DNA from 4 places in the Bacillus sp. JJ1122 genome. Region 3 is predicted to be linked to each of the others. Evidence: predicted binding sites of a transcription regulator. Region 3 holds the regulator's gene; each other region holds the start of a gene.

Region 1 (5,272 bases), on a different contig from region 3:
GAACAGATTCTCGCCAAGCTATACAGATATGAAAATGCTATTAAAGGAATGAGGGATGCAAAAGGAAAATTCTATATAACAAAAACTGTATCAGATGAATTAGTAAATAAGTACCAATTGAAAATGGAAATAGCGATTGCTGAGATGGATGAATTATATCTAAAATATCCAGAATTAAAGAAGAAACAGATGGAGACTTTGAGGAAATTTGCGTATTATGCTGAACATGAAGCTATTGACAAACTGACTAAGGATGAAATTATTTCCTCTGAAATTGCAGACGCAGAAAGAAAAGATATTACTGAAGAATTAGTGAAACTTACTGAAGGGCATGAGGGTGAGAGCTGAGGTGAGTTGTTCATTATCAAAACTTAGGCTGCAAGAAATTTAGAATTAATTGAAAGGGTGCCTGCAGGCTTTGACATAAGAATTTTGTTTTTCCCAGCGTGCTATGCATTATTTCTGCACGCAGGATCTTTTTGTAGTTATCGTGGCTTTGTAAAGTCTAAAGCAGGTTGAACAGGTGAGGGGAGACCTAAGGAAACGATTCGCAGTGGACTCATTCAGAAAAAACAGCAGGGGAACGTAAACCTGCTGTCTGTTTCTCTAATTAAATTAATTCATATGATTCGTCAATAATTTGAAAGCATTCTCTACTTCATCATCTGTTGGAGGTTCTGTATCCTTAAGTGGGTATTCCAAGCCTAAAGCTTCCCATTTATACACACCTAGCTTATGGTAAGGTAAAACTTCCACCTTCTTCACATTTCCAAGAGTGGCGATGAATTCACCCAAGTGAGTGAGATCTTTCAGATCATTTGTCACCCCAGGGACCAATACATGCCGCACCCAAATAGGGACTTGATGGTCTGAAAGGTATCGGGCAAAATCCAGAATGTGATCATTTGCCATTCCTGTTAGCTTGATGTGTTTCTTTCTGTTAATATGCTTTAAATCAAGTAATACCAAATCCGTATATTTCATCAGTTCTTTCAGCTGTTCTTGGAATAATGGTGCACTTGAATAGCATCCGCCCGATGAATCAATAGCTGTATGGATACCAAGTTTCTTGCACTCCTTGAAAAGCTCTGTAAGAAAGGAAATCTGCAACAGCGGCTCACCTCCGCTGACAGTTATTCCTCCGCCTGAAGATTGGATAAAAGGAAGATAGGATTTTAAATCATCAATGATTTCGGAAACAGTCATCTGTTTTCCAGTGCCGATTTCCCAGGTATCTGCGTTATGGCAAAATTGGCAGCGCAGCAGGCACCCCTGTGTGAAGATGACATAACGGATTCCTGGTCCGTCGACAGTGCCAAATGTTTCAATAGAATGAATGTTTCCGTTCATGATGATTACTCCTTTCTGGTAAAACAGGAGTTCCTAGAGAGTAAGAGGGAACTCCATGTTCTCCGCCGCTTTCATACGGCTATTCATTACATAGATTCATGGAAAGTACGATTGATTACATCCATCTGCTGCTCGCGTGTCAGCTTGATGAAGTTTACTGCATAGCCAGATACACGGATGGTCAGCTGTGGATATTCTTCTGGGTGTTCCATGGCATTCATTAGAGTTTCTCTATTAAACACGTTAACATTTAAATGATGGCCATCTTTCATTGCGTAGCCATCGAGGATGGATACGAGATTGCTTGTGCGGCTTTCTTCCTCTTTTCCAAGCGCTTTTGGAACGATGGAGAAGGTGTTTGAGATTCCATCCATAGCATAGCTGTATGGTAGTTTTGCGACAGAAGACAGGGAAGCAAGAGTTCCTTTTGTATCCCGGCCATGCATTGGATTTGCTCCAGGAGCGAATGGCTCGCCAGCTCGTCTTCCGTCTGGTGTATTTCCAGTTTTCTTACCATATACAACGTTTGAAGTAATTGTAAGGATTGACATTGTATGCAATGAATTGCGGTAAGTTGGGTGCTTGCGCAGTTTTTTCATAAATGTTTTAACAATCTCTACTGCGATGCTGTCAACGCGGTCATCATTATTTCCGTATTTAGGGAAATCACCTTCAGTTTCGAAGTCAACTACAATGCCATTTTCATCGCGGATTACTTTAACCTTCCCGTATTTGATCGCGCTTAAAGAATCGGCTACGACGCTTAATCCCGCGATTCCAGTTGCCATGGTGCGAAGGACTTCAGTGTCATGGAGCGCCATTTCAATTCTTTCATAGCTATATTTGTCATGCATATAATGAATGATGTTTAAAGTATTGATATAGAGGCCTGCGAGCCATTCCATCACATTATCGAATTTCGCCATTACATCATTGTAGTCGAGTACTTCGTTTGTGATAGGGCTGAATCCAGGTGCAACTTGGATTTTAAGCTTCTCATCAACACCGCCATTGATCGCATATAGCAATGCTTTAGCAAGGTTTGCACGAGCCCCGAAGAATTGCATTTGTTTTCCGATTTCCATTGCAGAAACACAACAGGCGATACCATAGTCATCGCCGTATTCCGGGCGCATCAGGTCATCATTTTCGTATTGTATTGAGCTAGTTTTAATCGACATTTCCGCACAATACTTCTTAAAGTTCTCTGGAAGGCCAGGAGACCATAAAACAGTCAGGTTTGGTTCCGGAGCAGGTCCCAGATTATCTAGAGTATGAAGGAATCTGAAAGAGTTTTTCGTAACAAGTGACTTGCCGCAATGCGCCATGCCGCCGATTGATTCCGTTACCCAGGTTGGGTCACCGCTGAACAATTCATTATAATCAGGTGTTCTTGCGAATTTTACAAGTCGGAGCTTCATGACGAAGTGGTCGACCAATTCCTGTGCTTCTTGTTCAGTCAAAGTGCCGTTTAGCAGGTCGCGTTCAATGAATATGTCCAGGAAGGATGCCACACGGCCAAGGCTCATTGCCGCACCGTTTTGTTCTTTGATTGCAGCTAGATAAGCGAAGTAAACCCACTGGAAAGCTTCTGTTGCGTTAGAAGCCGGCTTTGAAATATCATAGCCATAGCTTTCAGCAAGCTTTTTCAATTCATTTAATGCACGGTATTGTTCCGAGATTTCTTCTCTGAGGCGCATAGTGTCTTCTGTCATGACACTGCTTGTCAAACCGTGGTCTTTCTTCTTCTGCTCCATAAGGAAGTCAACACCATACAGCGCAACACGGCGGTAGTCCCCAATGATGCGTCCGCGTCCATAAGCATCAGGAAGCCCAGTGATGATACCAGCTTTCCGTGCCTGGAGCATTTCCTTTGTGTATACATCGAATACACCCTGGTTATGTGTCTTGCGGAAATCAGTGAAGATTTTTTCTACTTCCTGATTCAGTTCATAACCATAAGCTTCACATGAAGCCTTAGCCATGCGAATGCCCCCGAATGGCTGCATGGAGCGTTTAAATGGCTGATCTGTCTGAAATCCAACAACCTTTTCTTTTGCTTTATCCAGATATCCAGGGCCATGAGAGGTGATTGTTGACACGACTTCTGTGTCCATATCCAAAACTCCGCCGTTCTCTCGCTCCTGCTTTGTTAATTCCATGACCTGTTGCCATAAAAGGTTTGTTTCATCGGTGGCTCCAACCAGGAAGCTTGCATTACCTGTATATTCAGTGTAGTTATTTAAGATAAAGTCGCGAACATTGATTTCTTCCTGCCAGGTACCATTTTTAAAACCTTTCCATTGTTCCATTTTAAGTCACCTCAGAAGTAATTATTTATATAACAGTTATCACACTTTCATCATACTACGACTATAACAGTTTCGGTGTGACAAAATTGTGAAAAGATGAACAAATTGTGAATACCAATAAAAAACGCGTTGTAAAAATAATTCTGAGGAAACTGTATTATATAAATATATGATTTTGTTGGATCTGTTATATAAAAAGATGTATGATAACTTATACTATCAGGAAACGTTGCCACTATGGATGTATTGTTTTGTATGTTTTGTGTCAAATTGAGTAGAAGGGGAGATGAAGAAAAAGAAAAAACAGGATGTGGAATCCTGTTCTTAGAAAGGAAGATATTAATCAACCACAATGTAAGCGATCATCGGACCGCTATTTTCTGCTTGAGTGTGTATCATACAAATAAGGCGGTAGGTTCCTTCTTTGTCAAATTGCAGAGGAACGACTGTTTCTTCCCCCTTTTTAACGATCCCTTTAATATCTGTACCTTCAATAATGAATGGGTGTTCCTTACCATTAACCCCTAAAATTTTTAATCGGACTTTTTCTCCTTTTTCAACAAAGATGGTTCCTGGATCCCAACGGTAAGCCTCAATTTCTTTACCATCTTCTTTAGATGATTTAAATTCACCGGTTACCAGGTGAATCTCCCGGATTGTTTCTTTTTGCTGGCTAATAGCTGGAGTGGCATCAGAGTTGAAGTTCATCCAAAATGATCCGATTATAGCAAGAAGAGCTAGGACACCAACTAAGTATAATGCACTTTTTTTCACAACGAAGAAATGCATATTTTCACCTCCTTTTTTAATATTTATGCTCGTCCATATAAAGAACTTGTCTAAATTTTTCAGGTTTATCGGTGTTTTTTTAAAAGGGAATAGACTGAAACCAGTTAACAAACCATAAATTAGAGAAAATGTAAGGAGGAAGCTATGTACCGTTTATTCACACATAATGATCTCGACGGAGTTGCCTGCGGAATTCTTTTTAGGCTTGCCTTTGGAGAGAGGGTGGACGTTCGATATAATTCCGTTTCTGGGCTAAATTTTCAGGTGGAGCGATATTTTGAAAGAATGAATGACAAAATGAAGAGAGAAGATTTATTGTTCATTACCGATCTTTCTGTTAATGGTGAGATCGCTGAAAAAATAAATGAATTTGTTTTAGCTGGAGGTAAAGCGAAGCTGATTGACCACCATAAAACAGCGTTGCATTTCAATGATTACACATGGGGCGATGTTAAAGTAGAGGACCAAAATGGGACGCTCACAAGTGCTGCTTCGCTCGTATATGAATATCTAATTAATGAGAGCCATTTGCAAAAAAATGGTTCAATAGATGAATTTGTAGAACTGGTCAGGCAGTATGATACTTGGGATTGGGATATTCTCAAAAATTACAAGGCGAAAAACTTAAATGATTTATTTTTTATGATATCGATAGAAGATTTTGAAGATCGGATTGTTCCGCGTCTCCAGGCAGGAGATCATTTTGAATTTGATGAATTTGAACAAAAACTGCTGGAAATGGAAGAAGATAAAATTGAACGATATATTAGAAGGAAGAAGCGTGAAATAGTACAGATTAACACAAATGGACTTTATGGAGG
Region 2 (5,272 bases), on a different contig from region 3:
GTTTTGATGAAGAATCCGTTCCTCTGTTAAATACTCTAAAATCTCTTCAATTTCCGCTGCTCCAAACGTTTCTCCTTTTTTAAATGGCAGTTCATATGAAGCACATTTTATATGGTCGATCAGGATGATTAAGTTGTCGGGATTAATTCTAGCCGTTTCCGGACTGCGATTAAAAAAGTAATCTGGGTTTTGGATGACATACTGGTCAAGAGGGCTAGAGCTTGCCACCATGATGACAACCGACTCTCCGTGCCTTCTGCCTGCCCTGCCAGCCTGCTGCCATGCACTCGCAATTGTTCCCGGGTATCCGTTCATTATGCATACCTGAAGCTGTCCAATATCGACTCCTAGTTCAAGCGCATTCGTGCTGACAACACCGTATATATCGCCCGATCTTAGACCCTTTTCAATTTCACGCCTTTCAGAAGGCAGATACCCTCCTCTATAGCCCCGGATTGCTTTTGGTCCAAGCTTATGCTTGACCAGTTCCTGGAGATAGGTTAGCAGTATTTCAACTCTGACTCTGCTGCGAGCAAAAACGATTGTCTGAATTTTATTTTTCAAGAACTCTCCTGCAAGACGTCTGGTTTCAAGTGTAGCACTCCTGCGGACGTTAAGCGGGATATTTACGACAGGCGGGTTGTAAAACAAGAAATGCTTCCTTCCTGAAGGTGCGCCGTTGTTGTCGATCAGGACCATATCCTTTTCAGTAAGTCCTTCAGCAAGTTCCAGTGGGTTGGCAATTGTTGCTGACGTGCAGATAAAAACTGGATCACTGCCATAATATTTGCATATTCTCTTCAGCCTTCTGATCACATTCGCTACATGGCTGCCGAATACTCCACGGTAAATATGCAACTCATCAATTACAACATATTTTAAGTTTTCAAAGAGCGATACCCACTTTGTATGGTGAGGAAGAATCGCTGAATGGAGCATATCAGGGTTTGTGATGACAATGTGGCCCGCCCTCCTCACCTTCTGACGGATATTTGATGGTGTATCACCGTCATATGTATAACTATTGATCGAAAGCTCAGCCTCCTGGATCAATTCATTGATTTCACTTTTCTGGTCCTGTGCCAGTGCTTTAGTAGGGAACATATATAGTGCTCTTGCATTAGAATCATTTATGATGGACTGGAGCACAGGAAGGTTATAGCAAAGCGTTTTTCCTGAAGCCGTTGGAGTAACTGCAACGATGCTCTGTCCACCCATGATTTGCTCATAAGAAGACTTCTGGTGAGTGTAAAGGCGAGAAATGCCGCGTCTCTCCAAAGCATTTTTCAATATTTCACATAAATCCTCTGGCATCTCATCAGTCTGAGCCTCTTTTTCCTCTATCGTATGCCAATGGACTATATTTCTCTTAACAGATTCACCGACTTGTAATTCTGTTAAGATCTCTTGCAAACTTTTACGCACTTTCATTTCGTTCACCTCGTTATTCCTATTTTAGCGAATAAATGTTCGTTGCAAAAGAAAAATGATAAATAATTGTTACTGCTATTTTTTGGCACAGAATTTGAAATTGATATTCAATTAATTTTCCGCTCGTTTCAGCATTTCAGGGAGTGATGTCCATGAAAAAACTCCTTTCAATATGAAAAGACAATGCCACGAAATTGTTGTATGTTAGACTGTGGTAAAGGTGATTGTTGATTTCAAATAAACAATAACCATTCACTCAGTCTTTTGTTAAAATAGTAAGAGATAAATATAGTATCACAATGGAGTGTTTCTTTTGAATAAAATAGATATTAAAAAAGTGCTTTCAGGCTTCTCGCTTTTCAGAGACCTGGATGATCAAGAGTTAGAAAAAATTGTTGAAATATCGATTACTCGAGAATGGAAGAAAAACAGCCATGTATTCCTTCAAGGAGATCCACTTGAAAATGTATATTTTATTAATGAAGGGAAAGTAAAGGTTTACAAAAGCGATGCCAATGGACGGGAGCAGATCGTTGCAATTCTTAAAAAAGGAGAAATGTTCCCACATGTTGGCTTTTTCCGCAAAGGCGGTTATCCTGGCTATTCAGAAGTGTTAGAGCACGCGAGCCTTGTTGTCGTGCCTATTTCTCAGTTCGAGAAGGTCCTCGTAGAGAATCCTCATTTGAGCATTAAGGTATTTAAAGTGCTTGGAGAAAAAATTGTTGACCTTCAGGAAAGACTTGAGGCACAAATTTTGAATAACACTTTCGAACAAATTGTGAAACTGCTGTTAAGGCTTGGAGAGCTGCATGGAGAAAAACAGGAAAATGGCAAAATAGTTCTAAAGTCAGATTTTACAAATAAAGATTTGGCAAACATGATTGGTACGACTAGGGAAACAGTAAGCAGGACCCTAACCAAAATGAAGAAGGATGGGCTTATTTTTAACGACCATCATGGAAATATGATTTTGGATACTGAGTTATTGTTGAATGAACTTATTTAATGGATGCTTCTTCAAGAATACACAAACCCGCTGCACTAATGCAGCGGGCTTTTTCCATTATTCTTTTATTCTGTCTTGCTTAATTGCATCATTGTTTCCATATCTTCCTGAGCTGTTGTGATCAGTTTCAAATTAAAGGTATCCTGAAGCACCTGCATCACACCTTCAGAAATGAACTCAGGCGGCTTTGGTCCAATACGGATATCCTGGATGCCCAGGCTGAACAGTCCCAGAAGTATGGCTACTGCTTTTTGCTCGAACCAGGAAAGGACGATGCTCACTGGAAGTTCATTCACATCACATTCAAAAGCGTCTGCTAATGCTTTAGCAATCTTAACGGTGGAAACCGAGTTATTACATTGCCCGAGGTCAAGGTATCTTGGTATATCCGTACCTGGAACGACTCCGTAATCAACATCGTTAAATCGGAACTTACCGCAGGAAGTAGTCAGAATTACGGCCTCCGGAGGAAGCGATGTTGCAAGCTCACGGTAGTATTCGCCACCCTTTCCTGGCGCGTCGCAGCCTGCTATGACGAAAAAGCGTTTTATCTTTCCATCTTTCACTGCCTGGATGACTTCAGGCGCGAGACCGAGCACAGTTTCGTGATGGAAACCTGTTACTAACGTTTCTTCAGAGTCCATATTGGCTTCTGGAAGCTCCAATGCTTTTTCAATCAACAAGGTGAAATCATCATTTTCTATTTTCCTAACATTTTCAAGCCCCGCCACTTCGTATGTAAACATACGGTCAGCGTAGGACCCTTTAATTGGCATAACGCAGTTTGTTGTCGCAAGAATCGCACCAGGGAATTTTTCAAACAGCCGGCGCTGGTCAAACCATGCCTTCCCGATGTTCCCTTTAAGATGCGAATATTTTTTCAATGCTGGATAGCCATGGGCAGGCAGCATCTCTGAGTGAGTATAAATATTAATGCCTTTTCCTTCTGTCTGTTTAAGCAGTTCTTCAAGGGCGAATAAATTATGCCCTGTTACAACGATGCACTTTCCTTCAATCTTATTCTGGCTTACACGAACTGGCTGTGGAATGCCCAGACGGCTAGTATGTGCTTCATCAAGCATTTCCATTACCCGCACTGCTGATTGGCCAACTTTCATAGCCATATCTATATGCTCCTGAACATTGAAGTTGGAATTGGTTAATGTCATATAGAGTGCTTCGTGAGTAGTTGCGTCTACAAATGGGTCTGTAAATCCAAGCTGGTTAGCATGTGTCCTATAAGCAGCAATCCCTTTTAAGGCAAAAATAATTGTATCCTGCAGACTCGCAATTGTTTCATCTTTTCCGCAAACTCCTACGACTTTACAGCCGCCAGTTGGTGTCTGTTCACATTGGTAACAAAACATGTATATACCCCTCTTCTGCTAATTTACTGTTTCAGCATACAAAGGAACACCAAATGGTTATGTGACCTAAATCACACTAAAAGCATTTTTCACAAAGTGTTCAAAAAATAATGGCGGAAAACAGAAAACAATAAGGGTTTAGTTTTAAAAGATTATTTGGAAAATGAACAAGGACATTCCGTCTCACATATTCTATTATAAGATACTTGCAGAGGAGGAAGAGACACGATGGCACCTAACCATCCTGATCGCCCAAAGAGACATGAAGCCCTGGAACAATGGTTTAAATCAATGAATCAAATCATACAGGAAAAACCTGTGAAAGGAATATTGCAAAGTATTGATGATTTCTTCAGACAGCCATTCCCCTATTCTCCAATTCATATTGACTTATATGAAACAGACACAGAATATGAGGTAACAGCTGAATTGCCTGGTATAAAAAAAGACCAGATTTCCATCGACGTGGTTAACAACTCGTTAACGATCACTGTGAATAAATCTGAGTCGTCTACGGAATTGAACGATATCACCCAAACACAAAGGCATAGGTCCTCAATGCAAAGGTCAAGCAGGACTATCCCATTTTCACAGCCTATTAACGAGAGGAAAATAAGGGCTTCCTACATTGATGGGCTGCTCAAAATAAAAATTGCTAAGAAACCAGGCAAGAAAATTGATATTATAATAGATCAAGACTAAAAAAAGCAGGCAATCGCCTGCTTTTGCTTTTACACTTTAAACATTCCGCCGAGCCCTTTAACCAAAGACGATACCTGAGTCACCGCATTCATCATCTGACCTGCAGTGTCTACCATCTTATTGACATCAAGATTTCCATCCTGGCTTTTAAATGAATTCATGATGGATTGCAATCCTGATGGCTGCTTTGGCATAAATGCCTGCTGTGGATAAGGATTGTAATTTTGAATATCTGGCTGCTGGCTGTAGTATCCATAAATCGGGTCATCCTCTGGCTGGAGAGGATTTTGGAAAAGCATTTTTGAATAATTATTCTTTGGTTGTGCCATTGAATACTGCTGGTTCCATTGTGGATTTCCCTGCATATATGGATTGATTGAGTAATCCTGCTGTATATATTGATTTTGCCAATTGCCCTGTATGCTGTTCCACTGAGGGTTTACATATTGTTGAGGGTACGGCTGTTGCCGGTTCAAACCTTGAATGTTTCCATTCCAATTATTAGATCCTTGATAATATTGATTTTCCCAAAACTGTTGCTGATAGGCATGCGTCTTGTTCCTGCGGCCAAACATGGGCGAACATCCTCCTCCATAGATTCATTACTATATCCTATGATGTTATCGCCCAGATGGTGATAGAGATTGGAAATGCCTACCGATTTTGTCTAAACATGAAATTAATTGTCGGAAGTTTAAATTTTTGAAAAATAAATGACAATTCAATTTTCATGATACGATGAAATCAAATAATGGAGGAGGATGAA
Region 3 (5,272 bases):
CAATCTTTCTTATGTGAATAACTTTGTGAACAAAAAGTCCCGGAATTCATCTGGGACTTTTTTTGTGGATTAATATAGATTTTTTATTAAATGACAAGGTTTTTTTATTAAAAATCTAGTAAATCAATCGTGCTCCCTCAAAACCTCTAATGCTAATTGTTGAATAAAATAGTTGAGCATCTGATATTAACAAATCTTGGACAAAGTAATCTCATTTATTGGCGATAGTGGAGGTTATAATGGCGGAAAACCCAATATATTAGCGGAAATCCAATATATTAGACGAAAATTTATATATATTGGCGAAATACCCGATATATTGACGAACGCAAAAGGATCTTTCCAGTGACAGAGAATAGAACTATTATATGCAAATAAAAACCGGGCGACATCTCGCCGCCCGGCACATACTCTTCTATTTGTACTCTCTTAAGCCAACTCTGTCCATTCTTCCATCAATAAATCGATCTTCTCTTTGGCCGATTCAATTTTGCTGTTAATATCGGCTGCTTTTTCGTGATCCTGGAAGACATCAGGATCACATAAGAGTTCTTCGTATTCAGCTACTTCAAGCTCCAACTGCTCGATCGCTGCTTCCACTTCCTCCATGCGCCGTTTGCGCTGGCGTTCCAGCTTCTTTGATTCTTTATCCTGCTGATAGGAGCTTTTGTCTTGTTTAGAAGAATCTACAGCGCTGCTTGAAGCTTTTGCTGACTGTTCTGCGAGTGCTTTCAGCTCTTCCTGTTCGAGCTTTTTCTCGATGTAATAATCATAATCACCCAGGAACTCGGTAGCGCCAGTGCGGTCGAGCTCAATGACCTTTGTGGCGATCCTGTTTATAAAATAACGGTCGTGGGAAACGAAAAGGATTGTGCCCGGGTAATCGATCAGTGCATTCTCTAGCACTTCCTTGCTGTCCAAATCCAAGTGGTTCGTTGGCTCATCCAGAATCAGGAAGTTGGATTTTTGCATCATCATCTTGGCGAGTGCCAGACGTGCTTTTTCACCGCCGCTGAGCGTTGAAACGATTTTTGATACATCGTCGCCTGAGAAGAGGAAATTGCCGAGAACCGTGCGAATTTCTTTTTCCGGCTTAAGTGGATATTCGTCCCAAAGCTCGTTTAGTACCTTTTTATTTGAACTTAGCTCAGCTTGTTCCTGGTCATAATAACCGATCGATACGTTTGAACCATAGTGGACGCTTCCGGCGATCGAAGGGAGCTTTTCAACGATTGTCTTTAGCAAGGTTGATTTGCCGACACCGTTTGGTCCAACTAAGGCAGTGCTATCGCCGCGAGATAGATTGAAGGAGATATTTTCCGAAACGACGTCATTACTATATCCTACAGCGAGTGAATCAGCCTTAAGGACATCGTTTCCGCTTTGGCGTTCAATCTGAAAACTGAAGGTGGCGGATTTTTCATCGCCAAGCGGCTTGTCCATCCGGTCAATCTTTTCTAGCTGTTTCCTGCGGCTTTGAGCTCTTTTAGTAGTGGAAGCACGAGCAAGGTTTCGCTGGATGAAGTCCTGGAGCTTTGAAATCTCATCCTGCTGCTTTTCAAAAAGCTTCATATCCCGTTCGTAGTTTTCAGCTTTTTGGTTTAAGTAAGAGCTGTAGTTCCCCGGAAATTTTGCCAGCTGATGGCGGGAAATTTCATATACCTGATTAACGACTTTATCAAGGAAGTAACGGTCATGGGAAACAATCAGGATTGCGCCATCATAACCCTGAAGGTATTTTTCAAGCCAAGAAAGAGTGTCGATATCAAGGTGGTTTGTCGGTTCATCCAGAATTAAAATATCCGGGCGGGTCAAAAGGAGCTTAGCTAGAGCAAGCCTTGTTTTTTGGCCTCCGCTTAATGTGGATATTTTTGTAGAATAATCAAAGGAATGGAAGTTCAGGCCATGGAGCACGGAGCGGATGTCGGCTTCATATTGATAACCGCCTTGCTCCTTGAACTGGACCTGCAAAAGATCATATTCCTTGAGAACTCTGTCATATTCAGTCTGGTTTGTCAGTATGTCAGGGTCTGACATTTTTTCCTCAAGCCGGCGCAGATCTTTTTCCATGGAATGCAGATGGTTAAAAACGCCAAGCATTTCTTCCCAGATGCTTTTTTCGGATTCGAGACCAGTATTCTGTGCCAGGTACCCGATTGTCGTCCCTTTAGGACGGATGATTTCGCCGCTGTCATGCGCCTCGTGCCCGGCGATAATCTTCAGCAGAGTCGATTTACCCGCTCCGTTGCGGCCGACTAAGGCAACACGGTCATGGGTTTGTATTTCAAACTTTATATTCGATAAAATAAGATCAGCAGCGAAATATTTTGTCAGCTGATTAACTTGTAATAGTATCATTATTATTCACCTCTATTGCCTTAGAGATAGTGTAACCCATTCACATACGCTCGGCAATATATGAGACCCACCAAAGACAAGGAATGACAAGGAATTTGTGAACTCAGCAACAAAGTTCACACACAACTTTGTGAAAATAGTGTATCATTTGTTTGAAGGGAGCATGAACATGGCAGAATTTACGCATTTTAACGAAGAAGGCAGAGCAAAAATGGTGGATGTCAGTGATAAACATGTGACGGTCCGCACGGCAATCGCCCATTCAAGCATAATTGTGAATGAAGATATATATATAAGAATCACAGAAAATAAGATGAAAAAGGGGGATGTACTGGCAGTTGCACAGGTAGCGGGCATCATGGCGGCCAAGAAAACGTCGGAAATCATTCCAATGTGCCATCCACTTCCATTAACAGGCATTGACCTTAGCTTCGATTGGGAGCAAAATGGAAATGACTATATTTTAAATATCACCGCATCTGTTAAAACAAAAGGGAATACAGGGGTGGAAATGGAAGCGTTAACAGCAGCTTCAGCATGTGCGCTGACTGTTTATGATATGTGCAAGGCCGTTGACAAAGGCATGGTGATCGGCAAGACGTATTTAGTCGAAAAAACCGGCGGGAAAAATGGCGATTTTAAGAGAGAAGAGAAGCTTAAATAGAAATTTTGATTGGGTGGAGGATGGAGAATGATGAACGAACCTATGAAAATTCCGCAGGCAACCGCAAAACGCTTGCCGCTTTATTACCGTTTCTTATTGAACTTACATTCTTCAGGTAAACAAAGGGTTTCATCTGCAGAGTTAAGTGAAGCGGTAAAAGTGGATTCAGCGACAATCAGAAGGGATTTTTCTTATTTTGGAGCCTTAGGTAAAAAGGGGTACGGCTACAATGTGAATTATCTCCTGACATTTTTCCGAAAGACACTTGATCAGGACGAGCTGACCAAAGTAGCACTGATCGGGGTCGGAAATCTTGGAACAGCATTTTTAAATTATAATTTCTCAAAAAATAATAATACGAAAATCGAAATAGCTTTTGATGTGGATGAGGCAAAAGTAGGCACCGTTATGGGTGACGTGCCTGTCTATCACATGGATGAGCTGGACAAAAAAGTTGTCGAGGAAGGCATACAGGTGGCCATCCTTACCGTGCCGTCTGCGGTAGCCCAGCCTATTACCGACCGATTAGTCCAGGCGAATATCAAGGGAATCCTGAATTTTACGCCTGCACGATTGAATGTACCGGACTCCATCAGGATTCACCATATTGACCTGTCTGTAGAACTGCAATCATTAATTTATTTCCTAAAGCATTATCCGACCAATACAGACACAGAAGAATGATATGAAAAATAGCCTCTTCGGGATGAAGAGGCTATTTTTTCTGGATTTGTTTAAGTTTGAGATGGAGCAGGATCATCCGGATGCCGGAACCGAAGTCGAAGGTCGCGAGCATAACGAGGAGATAAGTGAAAAATCCCCATCCGGTTTCGCTGACATTCTGGATGGCGAAGTAGGTGAACAAGCTGCCTAGCAAGATGTAGACAATGCCTGAAAATAAAGGCGATTGCTTCATAACTTAAAGTCCCCCAATAAAGCTTTGAATTTTTTCTGCTTCTCTTATCATTCTCTCGATATCTTCCCTGAATACGGATTGAAGCAGGACAACGAACGTATTCATTGTGACATGGGCGATGATTGGAACGATGATGCGCTTAGTTTTTACATAAAGGAATGCAAAGGTAAAGCCCATGGCCGAATAAAGGATGACATGCTCGGGCTCCATATGAGCAAGCGCAAAAATCACTGAACTGATCAATGCGGCAAAAAAGAAGTTCATTTTCTTATGAAGGCTTCCGAAGATAATTTTACGGAAGACGATTTCTTCCAAAATCGGCCCGATGATCGAGCTGACAAGAATCACAACAGGGAAGCTCTCAATGAGGTTGATGATCTCCTGAGTATTTTCAGAGCCCATTTCGATTCCGAGCAGCCTTTCAATGTTGGCTGCAAAGGATTGAGCCAATAATGCCAGGAATACCCCTGCAACGGCCCAGGCAGCCGAGCTTGCTGGCGATGCCATTCCGCGCAAATCTGCCTGCATCTTGGATTCTTTCCGTAAAATAAGCAGCACGATGATCAATGTAAGGGTAAAACTGATGACAAGCCAGAAAGGAATCGATAGGGTTTCCATTTCCTTAAGGCTTTTGCCCATACCCTTACCTATAAAGGCTACGAGCGGAATGCCGACCAGGCTTGAAAGCTGCATGACGATATAGGCGATGATAATGTACCAGTATTCTTTTTTCAATATGAAAAACTCCTTTTAGGCCTTTTCAAAAACGTAATGACTTTATATACGTTTTAATATGATAAAAGTTCCGCAATGTTATCTCTCCATTTTACTAGTAAGCAGCTTGAAAGTTCAAATCGCAGGATGCTGCTTAAAATAATTGGTTAAATTTCCGCGGGGGCCGCATACTCTTTAAGGTGGTCTTTTTTAAACAAGCTTAATAATAAAATTTGAAGAAATCTGCTGTCGGACATTGGAGAAAGGGAACGAAATATAGTCCTTGCTGTCACTGGATTTCTGGCATGGAACCTTATATAAAATTTATAAAAAAAATTGGACTTCATGCTTGCAAAAAAAATAGAGATTCATTAATATAGAAATTGTGTTAGCACTCGATTGAGGAGAGTGCTAATAAAAAACTAATCTACATATATTTGAGGAGGTTGATTCACTTGATCAAGCCATTAGGTGATCGCATTATTATTGAGCTTGTTGAGTCTGAAGAAAAAACTGCAAGCGGTATCGTTTTACCCGACACAGCGAAAGAAAAACCTCAAGAAGGTAAAGTCGTAGCTGTTGGCACAGGACGTGTCCTTGAAAACGGAGAGCGCGTGGCA
Region 4 (5,272 bases), on a different contig from region 3:
GCCAATCTGCAGCAGCTGTCAAATTAAAACCACAAAAACAAAACGAGACAGCTTATAAAATTCTTTTCATCATCGGGTTAGTGCATTTGTTGAATGACTCCATCCAATCAGTTATACCTGCAATGTTTCCAATTCTTGAAAAGTCGATGGGTTTAACATTTACACAGTTAGGCATAATCGGCTTTTCCCTTAACATTGTTTCCTCAGTTCTTCAGCCTGTGATAGGCATGGCGACTGATAAGAAACCGATGCCATATGCTCTGCCACTTGGCTTGACATCTACAATGTTCGGTGTATTAGGTCTGGCTTTTGCCCCAAGCTTTGAATTCGTCATACTTTCAGTTCTGTTCATCGGACTCGGATCGGCCGTTTTTCACCCCGAAGGTTCAAGAGTTGCATATATGGCGGCAGGACCACACCGAGGACTTGCCCAATCAATCTACCAGGTTGGAGGGAATTCGGGTCAAGCACTCGCTCCGTTGATCACAGCACTCATACTTGTGCCGCTTGGCCAGATTGGTGCAGCATGGTTCACGATAGTGGCTGCATTTGCAGTTGCCTTGCTTGTGTATATTGCTTCCTGGTATACCCGAAAACTGGATTTCGAGAAAATTACTTCAAAAGTTAAGCAAGTCAGCAAACAAGACAACAAAGGAATCTCGAAAAATATTAAAATAGCACTTATCCTGATTCTATTTTTGATTTTCGCCCGTTCATGGTATATATCAGGAATGACTAATTTTTATGCGTTCTATGCAATTGATAAATATGGCCTGACAATAAAAGAATCCCAGCTGTTCCTGTTTGCCTTCCTTGTAGCTGGAGCAGTCGGCACTTTTTTTGGCGGTCCGCTCGCAGATCGTTTTGGGAAAAAGAATATTATTTTTATCTCCATGGTAGCGACAGCACCTTTGTCAGCCATCATTCCATTTGTTCCATTTACCGTGGCATTTATCCTGTTAACTGTCAGCGGCTTTATCTTGATGTCGAGTTTTTCGGTCACAGTCGTTTATGCACAAGAGCTAGTTCCAGGCAAGATAGGCACCATGGCAGGTCTGACAGTAGGGCTGGCTTTTGGAATGGGAGCAATTGGTTCAGTAGGCCTCGGATCTTTAGCCGATTTGATTGGCTTGCCTAAAATGATCATGGGTGTCGGCTTCCTACCGTTGTTAGGCATAATGACACTATTCCTTCCATCTGACGCGAAGCTTGCGAAATGGAACAATTAAAAAATTTTCCATTTGTTGATTTACGTTTAGGCATCCTCTGCTTAAGGAATAATGTAAGGAGCACATCAGGAAGGGAGATTAACATGTCTAAATTTAACATCAACTATTTTTTCGAAAAAGATTTTTCTGTATCACGTCCTATCGAGGTAGAAAATATTTCTGATGCCATCCAGGACGCTAAGGATTATGAGGGTATCATAGAATTTACCTGTGAAGATAATGTATTTCACCGATTCGATACCAAGGACATAAAATTAGTTACGATAACAGAAGCATAATAACTTTTCTTGTTACGGTATTTCATGCAAAAGCAGGTTCAAGATTCTTTTCGGTGCTGAAAGATGCTCCGCATCAGGCTGAATGAGTATTTTGATGAGCCAGCTTTTAACACTATATTAAAGAGGGGTGATGCGAGGGTTCTAAATTCCCTGCATCACCCCTTTTGTTATGGAATTAGATTAATTTTATCCGCGCAGCCAGTTCCTGCTTTTCATCTTCTGTCAACAGATTTTCTGCCATCGGAAACAAAATGCTTTCCTCTTTTGAAAAATGGCTGACAAGGGTGTAATTTGCATCTTTGATTAATTGTGCATTTTGGATCATTTGCTCTTTTGGTAATTCTCCAGTTCCATTCTTGGTGTTGTGAAGGAATGTTCCTATGAATCTTTTAGCCTGATCATGCTCATATTCCATTACAGCAACCGGCCCCATTTCTCTGCCGATATGTGCAGCCATCATCTCAAACAGCACTCCTTCTTCACGCTCCGAATGCGGTTCCAGCTCGGCAAGAAACTCAACCACTGCAGGACGCAGCTTATTGAAATTCTCCTCAATTTGCACGCCTTCTTCTATTTTCACACAAAGATTCAACAATTCTTCAAGCCTATTAAGCAATGGCGGGTGCTCACTCTTTAATTGCTGTAGACCCTCGGATAATGCAAAACTGGAATCTTGATTTAGTCCACTCATGCAGCCAGACATCTTCATCGACCTCCTATTCTTTAATTACTTATAGTATAAAATCCAATTATTCTTTAAGTTGTGATGGGCATCACAACTATTGAATTCTCGGATAAAAGTGAAGAAAAAATGACATTTAGTTAAAATTTCTAAAAATTTTAACAATTTACCTTCAAATTTCTGAAATCCTTACATATAATAAAGTTATAATTTATAGTAAAAGGAGTGAACTAACCTTGCAAAACGCAGATTACCGTGATTTTTATGAGAAAGCTTTAATCCAAGCCGGCAATAGTGATAAGAAAACTTACTTGGACATTCACCCTGATTTGCTTCATACACACTTATTGATTGGGCTTCAAGGCTATCAAGTTGGTGACAAAGAATATTACCACTGGAATGTTATAATATATAAATCAGATTCAGCTGGATTCTACGACGCCTACACACCAATTTTCTCTTCTGATTCCTATGACCGTTTTGATGAAGCTATGGAAGCTGCCAGGAATATAGAATTAGAAGTCCGAAATGACCAGCTTCACACCGTAATGCTCCAAGAAAAAATCAGCTAGCTCCCTCAGCTACCCCCTCTCATTTAGCTCTTCTCTTTTTGAACCCATTTGTGAATTAACTTACATATGAGGAATATAATAAAATCTCAAAATAACATAACTTTATGGTAGTACCTTGCTTTCTTTTTCCATTCTTGAATACACTCCTCAAACCTGTCTAGGAACGATTTTCCACCTCACCAATCCTAAAATGCGCTCCTATAACTTATCTAGAGACAATTCCTCGTCAAACCAAAAGTCCTCCATTCTTTTTACTTACAATCGCAAAAAAGCTGGTGGACACTCCACCAGCTTTTTTCGTATATGTTGTTTAAGCAAGCCTGAATACGATTCCGTGACCGCCTTTTGGATATTCCCATTTAATGTTCTGATACGGACAGCCGATCCTGCAGCTGCCGCATTCATGGCAGCCTTCATAACCGACCTGCATCCGTTTACCTTCCCATTTGTATACTTCCGCAGGGCAGAAAACAGTACAGAGTTTGTCAGGGCATTGAGTCATACAGACGTCATGATCAAGTACAGTGAGATGCGATTTTGTGTCACACTTAAACCTTAAGAGATATTGTTTTTCCTCGATGTTAGTCGTTGACATTATTTCACCGCCTTCCATGCACGATAGATGTCCTGCATTACCTTAAATGTTCCTTTTTCAGCAGTCATGCTGCGCATGATTTCTTTTTGCTTTTCTTTTTTCGGTGTTCCGTCTACCGTAAAGAATTTGCTCATTGCCTGATTCACCATCGGCAGGTACTCTTTAAAGTACTGCGGATACTTCTCAAATGTGTGGGCAGCATCCTTGTATTTTTCAAGGTCCTTGATGATGAAGCTTCCATATAAGGCTTCTTTATACCGATTCAGGCTCTTTTCACTGAAGTTACCATCCTTCTTCGCTTCGACGATAGCTTCTGCAGCCATTTTCCCTGAAGCCATAGCCATGTTGGAGCCTTCGCGATGGATGGCGTTTACAAGCTGTGCTGCATCCCCCACCACAAGCACACCATTTCCGGCCACGCGTGGAACGGAATGATAGCCTCCTTCTGGAATCAGGTGGGCAAGGTACTCGGCTGACTCTCCTCCTTCAAGATAAGGGCGAACCATCGGATGTTTTTTCAAATAATCCAGCAGTTCATATGGTTTCAGCTTTGCTTTTATCATACTTGAAAGTGTTGTTCCGACCCCGATATTCAAGCTATCTTTGTTTGTATAAAGAAAAGCTGTACCTAGGTTTCCTTTTGTTGAATCCCCGAAAATCTCAATTGTTGTTCCATGGTTCCCTTCAAGATTGAATCGTTCATTTATTTTTTCCTTTGGAAGATTAACAACTTCCATGACAGTCAATGCGACCTCATCAGGACGGAATTCCCTGTGAAAGCCGAGCTGCTTGGAAAGCAATGAGTTGACACCATCCGCGAGGACAACGACATCAGCAAATGCCTCTCCATCTGGACGATCTGTGCGAACCCCGACCACTTTGCCGTTCTCAACCATACATTCTGTCACGACTGTCTCATTGATCAGGAGTGCACCGGCCTCAACAGCTTTCTGGGCGAACCATTGGTCGAACTGTGCTCGAAGCACCGTAAAATTATTATATGGTTCAACCGCCCACTCAAGACCTTTATAGCCGAATTGAACCACTGACTCTTTGTCCATCATCCAAAAGCGCTGTTCAACGACAGGCCTTTCCAATGGGGCTTCCTTCCAGAATTCAGGGATAATCTCTTCCATTTGTTTACGGTAAAGAACCCCCCCCATTACGTTCTTGCTTCCAGGATATTCTCCACGTTCAATCAATAACACCTTCAGCCCACTTTTTGCACAGCTGTACGCACATGAAGTTCCGGCAGGTCCGGCACCAACAACTATTACATCAAATTTTTCAGGCATAGCTCATTTCCCCGCCTTTCTCTTTGCTGAGCTCTTTGAATTGCTGGATAAGCTTTGGCACAATTTCCATCGCGTCTCCAACAATGCCATATGTGGCTACATCGAAAATCGGCGCATTCGGATCCTTATTGATGGCGATAATCAGCTCAGAGTTTTTCATTCCTTCAACATGCTGGATGGCGCCAGATATACCAATCGCAAAATAGATTTTAGGGGTGACTGTCTCGCCTGTCTGACCGACTTGCTGCTCATGCTTTAGCCAGCCAGCTTCAACAACGTCCCTCGTTCCTCCTACGCTTGCCCCGATGACATCAGCTAGTTCATGAATCAGCTGGAAGCCCTGTGGGTCGCCCATTCCTTTTCCACCCGCAACAATGACATGTGCCTCTGCAAGGCTTGCTTTTTTTGTTACGTCCTTCACAATTTCAAGCACTTTTGTCCGCATATCTTCTTCTCGAAGATTAAATTCTTCTTCGATAATGATCCCTTTTCTTTCCGTATCAGCTTCAAGGGCCTTCATGACCTTTGGGCGGACTGTTGCCATTTGCGGCCTGTGTTTTTTACAGAGGATCGTTGCCATGATATTCCCGCCGAATGCAGGACGGCTTGCCTCTAGCAATC

Evidence for each region. The regulator Rex, encoded in region 3, represses fermentation and respiration genes when NADH is low (regulators of the CRP and FNR family bind a similar motif). The targets are predictions, from matches to a motif close to TTGTGAAATATTTCACAA.
Region 1: the regulator Rex is predicted to act here: its motif matches at 3,749-3,766, upstream of pflB (formate C-acetyltransferase).
Region 2: the regulator Rex is predicted to act here: its motif matches at 3,864-3,881, upstream of hcp (hydroxylamine reductase).
Region 4: the regulator Rex is predicted to act here: its motif matches at 2,269-2,286, upstream of V7201_RS22265 (hemerythrin domain-containing protein).

Annotation. Positions count from the first base shown of each region.
Region 1 covers NZ_JBALQL010000006.1:39,129-44,400, reverse strand. The annotation lists gene V7201_RS03855 (cation:proton antiporter) at 1-348, shown strand, start outside; gene pflA (pyruvate formate-lyase-activating protein) at 616-1,350, opposite strand; gene pflB (formate C-acetyltransferase) at 1,437-3,662, opposite strand; gene V7201_RS03840 (cupredoxin domain-containing protein) at 4,002-4,451, opposite strand; gene V7201_RS03835 (DHH family phosphoesterase) at 4,596-5,272, shown strand, end outside.
Region 2 covers NZ_JBALQL010000006.1:224,920-230,191, forward strand. The annotation lists gene V7201_RS04830 (DEAD/DEAH box helicase) at 1-1,431, opposite strand, end outside; gene V7201_RS04835 (Crp/Fnr family transcriptional regulator) at 1,745-2,437, shown strand; gene hcp (hydroxylamine reductase) at 2,503-3,804, opposite strand; gene V7201_RS04845 (Hsp20/alpha crystallin family protein) at 4,033-4,506, shown strand; gene V7201_RS04850 (YppG family protein) at 4,536-5,081, opposite strand.
Region 3 covers NZ_JBALQL010000028.1:16,132-21,403, reverse strand. The annotation lists gene V7201_RS16970 (ABC-F family ATP-binding cassette domain-containing protein) at 430-2,358, opposite strand; gene moaC (cyclic pyranopterin monophosphate synthase MoaC) at 2,528-3,022, shown strand; gene V7201_RS16960 (redox-sensing transcriptional repressor Rex) at 3,050-3,706, shown strand; gene V7201_RS16955 (YdiK family protein) at 3,738-3,938, opposite strand; gene V7201_RS16950 (CPBP family intramembrane glutamic endopeptidase) at 3,942-4,673, opposite strand; gene groES (co-chaperone GroES) at 5,108-5,272, shown strand, end outside.
Region 4 covers NZ_JBALQL010000047.1:32,756-38,027, reverse strand. The annotation lists gene V7201_RS22275 (MFS transporter) at 1-1,229, shown strand, start outside; gene V7201_RS22270 (hypothetical protein) at 1,313-1,507, shown strand; gene V7201_RS22265 (hemerythrin domain-containing protein) at 1,683-2,210, opposite strand; gene V7201_RS22260 (hypothetical protein) at 2,426-2,761, shown strand; gene V7201_RS22255 (4Fe-4S dicluster domain-containing protein) at 3,072-3,356, opposite strand; gene V7201_RS22250 (FAD-dependent oxidoreductase) at 3,356-4,651, opposite strand; gene V7201_RS22245 (electron transfer flavoprotein subunit alpha/FixB family protein) at 4,644-5,272, opposite strand, start outside.